One region of the Kribbella deserti genome, then DNA from elsewhere that is predicted to be linked to it. Evidence: riboswitches for the same ligand, from Rfam matches in the RefSeq annotation. Region 1 holds a riboswitch; the other holds the start of a gene.
The links. A riboswitch is a leader RNA that binds a small molecule or an ion and turns the genes downstream of it on or off. The one in region 1 is predicted to bind ZMP and ZTP.
Positions count from the first base shown of each region.

Region 2: it holds a riboswitch for ZMP and ZTP, as region 1 does, so the genes downstream of both, ACFFGN_RS17355 (bifunctional 5,10-methylenetetrahydrofolate dehydrogenase/5,10-methenyltetrahydrofolate cyclohydrolase) here and ACFFGN_RS16430 (glycine hydroxymethyltransferase) in region 1, are expected to answer to the same signal.

Region 1 covers NZ_JBHLTC010000018.1:674,969-678,362, reverse strand. The annotation lists gene ACFFGN_RS16435 (acyl-CoA dehydrogenase family protein) at 1-1,224, shown strand, start outside; ZMP/ZTP riboswitch at 1,227-1,309, shown strand; gene ACFFGN_RS16430 (glycine hydroxymethyltransferase) at 1,333-2,781, shown strand; gene ACFFGN_RS16425 (hypothetical protein) at 2,843-3,394, opposite strand, start outside.
Region 2 covers NZ_JBHLTC010000018.1:868,533-871,926, reverse strand. The annotation lists gene prcB (proteasome subunit beta) at 1-179, shown strand, start outside; gene prcA (proteasome subunit alpha) at 250-1,101, shown strand; gene ACFFGN_RS17360 (NUDIX hydrolase) at 1,098-1,649, shown strand; ZMP/ZTP riboswitch at 1,667-1,772, shown strand; gene ACFFGN_RS17355 (bifunctional 5,10-methylenetetrahydrofolate dehydrogenase/5,10-methenyltetrahydrofolate cyclohydrolase) at 1,801-2,691, shown strand; gene aroH (chorismate mutase) at 2,720-3,103, shown strand; gene ACFFGN_RS17345 (prephenate dehydrogenase) at 3,138-3,394, shown strand, end outside.

The DNA.
Region 1 (3,394 bases):
CACGGCTGCCCGATCTCGATGACGTACGCCGCGGTGCCGGCGCTCCGGGCCGATCAACGCCTCGCGGAGCAGTGGGTTCCCCGCCTGGCGGCCACGTCGTACGACCCGGGTGGTTCGGGTCCGGGCGCGCTCGCGGGAATGGGCATGACGGAAAAGCAGGGCGGTTCCGACGTACGGGCCAACCTGACCGAGGCGGTTCCGGTCGGCGACGACGGCGAGTACCGGCTCACCGGGCACAAGTGGTTCTGCTCCGCGCCGCAGGTCGACGTCTTCCTGGTGCTGGCCCAGGCGCCGGAGGGCCTCAGCTGTTTCGTCGTACCGCGCGTGCTTGCCGACGGCAACCGGAACGTCTTCGCGCTGCAGCGGCTGAAGGACAAACTCGGCAACCGGTCCAACGCGTCGAGCGAGGTCGAGTTCCACGGCACGGTCGGATATCGCCTCGGCGACGAGGGCGCCGGCGTGCGGACGATCATCGAGATGGTGGCGGCCACCCGGCTGGACTGCGTTCTCGGTTCGGCCGGGTTGATGCGGCGGGCCCTCGTCGAGGCGACCTGGCACGCGACGCATCGAAGCGCCTTCGGCGGCGTACTGCGGGACAAGCCGGTGATGCGCAACGTACTGGCCGACCTGTCGCTGGAGTCGGCCGCGGCGACGATGCTGGCGATGCGCCTCGCGGCCGCGGTCGATGCGGGCGAGGCCGACGCGGCGTTCCGGCGGATCGCGCTGCCCCTGGCCAAGTTCTGGGTGTGCAAGCGGACGCCGATGATGGTGGCGGAGGCGCTGGAGTGCCTCGGCGGCAACGGGTACGTCGAGGAGTCGGGCATGCCGTTGTTGTTCCGCGAGTCGCCGCTCAATTCGATCTGGGAAGGCTCGGGCAACGTCAACGCCCTCGACGTACTCCGCGCGCTGCAACGGCCCGAGTCGCTCAACGCCTGGCTGACCGAGGTGGGCCTCGCGAAGGGTTACAGCCGTCACCTCGACCGGGCGATCACTGACGTCCTGACGATGCTGGCAGACCTTGAGGGGATCGAAGGCCGCGCACGCATCCTGGCGGCGCGCATGGCCGTCGTACTGCAGGCGTCGCTGCTAGCCCGGTTCGCGCCGCCCGAGATCGCTGACGTGTTCATCGCGTCCCGGCTCGGCGGCGACTGGTCTGGCGTGTTCGGGACATTGTCACCGTCCGTAGAGCTGCCCGGCATCGTTGACCGAGTGCTGGTCCACTAGGCTCGGTCCGTCGCGACTGGCGCTTGGGTGGGATTGACCACCAGGGAGCGAGAACCTGTCGGCACCGCGCGCCTGGGTGCCACGCCGCACACACTCTGGAGACGAGCAATGAGTCAACCGTTTGACGCCTCCGCCGCATCCGCGGCCTACAAGAACGCGCTGGAGGTGATCGGCGCGGTCGAACCCACCGTGGCCGGCGCCATCCGCTCCGAGCTCGCCGACCAGCGGGCCTCGCTCAAGCTGATCGCCAGCGAGAACTACGCCTCCCCCGCCGTGCTGCTGACGATGGGCAACTGGTTCTCCGACAAGTACGCCGAGGGTACGGTCGGCCACCGCTTCTACGCCGGCTGCCAGAACGTCGACACCGTGGAGAAGCTCGCCGCGGACCACGCCAAGGAACTCTTCGGCGCCCCGCACGCGTACGTCCAGCCGCACTCCGGCATCGACGCCAACCTGGTCGCGTTCTGGGCGATCCTGGCCCAGCGGATCGAGTCCCCCGCGCTGGCCGAGGCCGGCGCCAAGCACGTGAACGACCTGTCCGACCAGGACTGGGCCAACCTGCGCAAGGCGCTCGGCGACCAGAAGATGCTTGGCATGTCGCTCGACGCCGGTGGCCACCTCACGCACGGATTCCGCCCGAACATCTCGGGCAAGATGTTCCACCAGACGTCGTACGGCACCGACCCGGAGACGGGCCTGCTCGACTACGACGAGGTGGCCCGGCTGGCGCGCGAGTTCAAGCCGCTGATCCTGATGGCGGGCTACTCGGCGTACCCGCGCAAGGTGAACTTCGCCAAGATGCGCGAGATCGCGGACGAGGTCGGCGCCACCTTGATGGTCGACATGGCGCACTTCGCCGGTCTGGTCGCGGGCAAGGTCTTCACCGACGACTTCAACCCGGTCCCGCACGCGCACGTCACCACCACGACCACGCACAAGTCGCTGCGCGGCCCGCGTGGCGGCATGGTGCTGTGCCAGCCGGAGTACGCCGACGCCGTGGACCGCGGTTGCCCGATGGTGCTGGGCGGTCCGCTGAGCCACGTGATGGCGGCCAAGGCCGTCGCGCTGGCCGAGGCGAAGCTGCCGTCGTTCCAGACCTACGCGGGCAACGTCGCCGACAACGCGGTCTCGCTGGCCGAGGGCCTGATGAAGCGCGGTACCAAGGTCGTCACCGACGGCACCGAGAACCACATCGTGCTGCTCGACGTCTCGTCGTACGGCATCACCGGCCGCCAGGCCGAGTCGGCGCTGCTCGACGCGGGCATCGTGACCAACCGCAACGCCGTACCGCGTGACCCGAACGGCGCCTGGTACACCTCCGGCGTGCGCATCGGCACCCCGGCACTCACCTCGCGCGGCTTCGGCGCGGACGACTTCGACCGCGTGGCCGAGCTGATCGTGGACGTGTTGTCCGCGACCACCCCGACCAACACGGCCGCGGGCGCGCCCTCGAAGGCGAAGTACGTGCTGGCCGACGGCGTGGCCGGCAAGACCCGGGCGGCGGCAGCCGAGCTGCTCGACGTCCACCCGCTCTACCCGGGCCTCGACCTCGACTGACCGCTGCTTTACCGGAACGGCCCAGGGATTTCTCCTGGGCCGTTCTGCTATTTACGGACGGCTACTTTCGGATGGTGGCGCTGGCTGCGTTCCAGATGACGCTGGTTTCGGGGAAGTAGACGCGGTAGTCGCGGGCCGCCGATGCCGTGTAGGCGTAGGTGTATTTGCCGGTTGAGGTGGTCTTCACGGACTTGAGGGCGATCCACTTGGTCGCGCCGGGAGCCTTGTACTGGAGTTGGCCGACGGCTCCGGCGTACGGGACGAACTTGTCGAGGCTTACGGCGTAGCGGGCGGCCGAGACGTTCAGGGTTACCTTGGAACCGCTACGGCTGGCGGTGAGACCGGCCCAGGAGCCGACCTTCACGTAGCTGTTCGGGCTGTTCTGGCTCATTGCCCCCGAGAACGTGTCGTAAGCGCCGTTCGGGCGCCAGTTCCACAGCCCCGGGTCGGCGTAGTCGTAGAGGTCCATCGTGACCGTGGTCGACGTACGGAAGAAGTAGAGGACTTCCTGCACGCCCTGGGTCGGGTGGTACGACGTCCAGGCGGCGTTGTCCCAGTTCCCGGCGACGCAGTCGGCGGCGACGCGCATCGTGATCGCGCGGTAGGGCGCGGA
Region 2 (3,394 bases), 190 kb from region 1:
CCGACGACGACTCCGCGACCGGCGGTCCCGACCTGGCCCGGCGGATCTTCCCGGTGGTCGCCGTGGTCACCGCGGACGGTTTCCGGCGGATGCCCGACGAGGAGGTCGGCGGCATCGTCGACACCATCGTCAGCGCCCGCCTGCAACGTCCCGACGGCCCGGCCGCAGCCCTGACCTGATCCGTTCGTGGACTCGATCCCACCGGGCCGAGCCCACCGGCCGAGCCCGAATCACCGACAGAGGACCTGAATGAGCGTTCCGTTCTACGTCTCGCCCGAACAGCTGATGCGGGACCGGGCCGACTTCGCCCGGAAAGGCATCGCCAAGGGGCGCAGCGCGATCGCCCTGCAATATGCCGACGGCATCCTGTTCGTCGCGGAGAACCGTTCTCCCGCGCTGCACAAGGTCGCCGAGATCTACGACCGGATGGCCTTCGCGGCCGTCGGGCGGTACAACGAGTTCGAGAATCTGCGCATCGCCGGCGTGCGCCTGGCCGACATGCGCGGGTATTCGTACGACCGTCGCGACGTGACCGGCCGCGCCCTCGCTAACGCGTATGCCCAGACCCTCGGGGCGATCTTCTCCTCAGGTGGGGAGAAGCCGCTGGAGGTCGAGATCCTGGTGGCCGAGGTCGGTGACACCTCGGCGGGTGACCAGATCTACCGGCTGACCTATGACGGCTCGATCGCGGATGTGCGCGGTTACGCCGTCATGGGCGGTCCGGCCGAGCAGGTCGCGGAGTATGTCGGCGAGCACTACAGCGAGGGCATCTCGCTGGCCGGGGCGCTCCGGCTCGCGGTGGACGCTCTGGGCCACGACGGCACCGAGACCCGGCAGCTCACGCCGGACCAGATCGAGGTCGCCGTACTCGACCGGACCAGGACCCAGCAGCGCAAGTTCAAGCGCATCTCCGACGAGACGCTGGCCAGGATCCTGGCGGAGTCGACGCCCGATACCAGCGCGGCCACCGAGAGCAGCGAGCCGCACAAGCCCGAGGGCTACGAGAGCTCGCGAGGCGATGCCGACGCGCCGGTGGCGCCCCCGGTCGAGGACGACGACGCGCCGGTCGCACCGCCGGAGGACCCGGAACGACCAGCGTGAGCAACGATCCGATCGCCTGGGACCTCGTGGGCGAGCGGCTGGCGTACGACGGATTTCTGTCCGTCAAGGTGCGCCGGTACCGCTTGCCCGACGGTCGTGAGTGCGACTGGGACGTGTTCGGCCCGAAGGCCGGCGTCGGTACCGGGGTTTCGGTACTGCCGCTGACGCCGGACGGCCGGATCGTCACGGTCCGGATGTTCCGCGCCGGCCCGGATCAGGTGGTGACCAACCTGCCGGGCGGTCTCATCGATCTCGGTGAGGAACCGGCCGCCGCGGCTGTTCGTGAGCTCGAGGAAGAGACCGGCTACACCAGCGAGTCGATCGAGGTGGTCGGCTGGTGCCACGCCGCCGCGTCCTCAACCTTTCGCAAGTACGTCGCGATCGCCCGCGGCTGCCGACCCGACGGCAAGCAGTCGCTGGACGAGTTCGAGGACTGTGTCCCGGTGGAGCTGACCGTGGGCCAGTTCCGCGCCGAGCTGCGCACCCCTGGCGCCATGACCGGCACCGACGCCGCGTACCTGGCCCTCGATCACGCCGGCCTGCTCTGAGCGATCCGGTAGGTTCGACCCTGGACCGCGACTGGCGTTGAGGTGGAGCACCACCGGGGAGCGGCCCGGACCGAACCGGCGATTGGCCGGCGGTGCCAAGAGCCGCGCGCCTGGGCGAACGACTGTTGTCGACCAGCCCGGAGGCTCGCGTATGAACCAGACCACCGCCAAGCTGATGGACGGGACCGCCGTCGCGGCCCGGCTCTACGAGCAGACCGCCATCCGCGCGGCCGAACTTCGCGAGACCACCGGAGTCGAGGCCTGCCTGGCCACCGTCCTGGTCGGGGATGACCCGTCCTCGGCGACGTACGTCCGGATGAAGCAGAACCGCTGCCGCAAGGCCGGAATCGCCTCGCGCAGCATCGTTCTGCCCGCGAGTACGACGACCGCCGAGCTGGTTCAGGCGATCCGCGAGCTGTCCGATGACCCGGCGGTGCACGGCATCCTCGTGCAGCACCCGGTACCGGCGCACATCGACGAGCGGGCCGCGTTCGAGGCGATCGACCCGGCGAAGGACGTCGACGGCGTGACGATGCACTCGTTCGCCGCGATGGCCTTCGGCCTGCCGGGCTTCCAGTCCTGTACGCCGGGCGGCATCATCCGCCTGCTCGACGAGTACGACGTGAACCTGGCCGGACAGCACGCGGTCGTACTCGGGCGCAGTCCCATCCTCGGTAAGCCCGTCGGCATGCTCCTGCTCGAGCGCAACGCCACTGTCACCTACTGCCACTCACGCACCAAAGGCCTGCCCGAACTGGTGGCCCAGGCCGACGTGCTCGTGGCCGCAGTCGGCAAGCCCGACTTCGTGCAGGGGGAGTGGCTCAAACCGGGCGCGGTGGTCGTGGACGCCGGGTATCACGAGGGTGGCCGCGGCGACGTCGACCAGGAGGCCGCTGCGCGGGTGGCGAGCCTGCTCACGCCGGTGCCGGGTGGTGTCGGGCCGATGACGATCGCGCTGCTGCTGGCTCAGACCGTCGACGCGGCCGTTGCGTTATCTGGACCTGGTGTCCGGCATGCGGCGGAGGACACTAGGGTTCAGTAGGCGGGAAAGTAGCCAGACGAACCAGCGCATGGAGGCAGGCACAGTGGCGGTACGGGCGATCCGGGGCGCGACCCAACTCGACGTGGACGAGCGCGAGCACCTGCTCGAGCGGTCCGCCGAGCTGATCACCGCCGTACTGGAGGCCAACCAGCTGGCGTCGGATGATCTGATCAGCGTGCTGTTCACGGTCACGCCGGATCTGCACGCGGAGTTCCCGGCGGTGGCGGGCCGGCAGGTCGGCCTGGTCGACGTACCGCTGATCTGCGCGCAGGAGATCGCCGTACCGCACGCGCTGCCGCGGGTGGTCCGGATGATGGTGCACGCCGAAACGGCGACGGCGCGGGAGAAGATCCAGCACGTCTACCTGCACGGCGCGGTGAGCCTGCGTCCGGATCTGACCGGCGCCCAGTGATCGCCGTGAGTCCGGTGAGCCCAGTGAGCAGGGTATGAACAACCTCAAGGGACCGGTCCGGGTCGTCGGTACCGGCCTGATCGGCGCGTCGATCGGCCTGGCGCTCGGCCGGCTCGGCGTGACCGTGCACCTGGTGGATGCCGACGCCGAGTCCGCGTTGATGGCCGAGCGGATCGGCGCCGGCAGTCGCGACGTCGCGGGCGAGCCGCAGGTGGTGGTGGTCGCCGTACCGCCGGATCACGTCGGTGCGGTGATCGCGGCGCAGCTGGCCGCGACCACCTCGGCGATCGT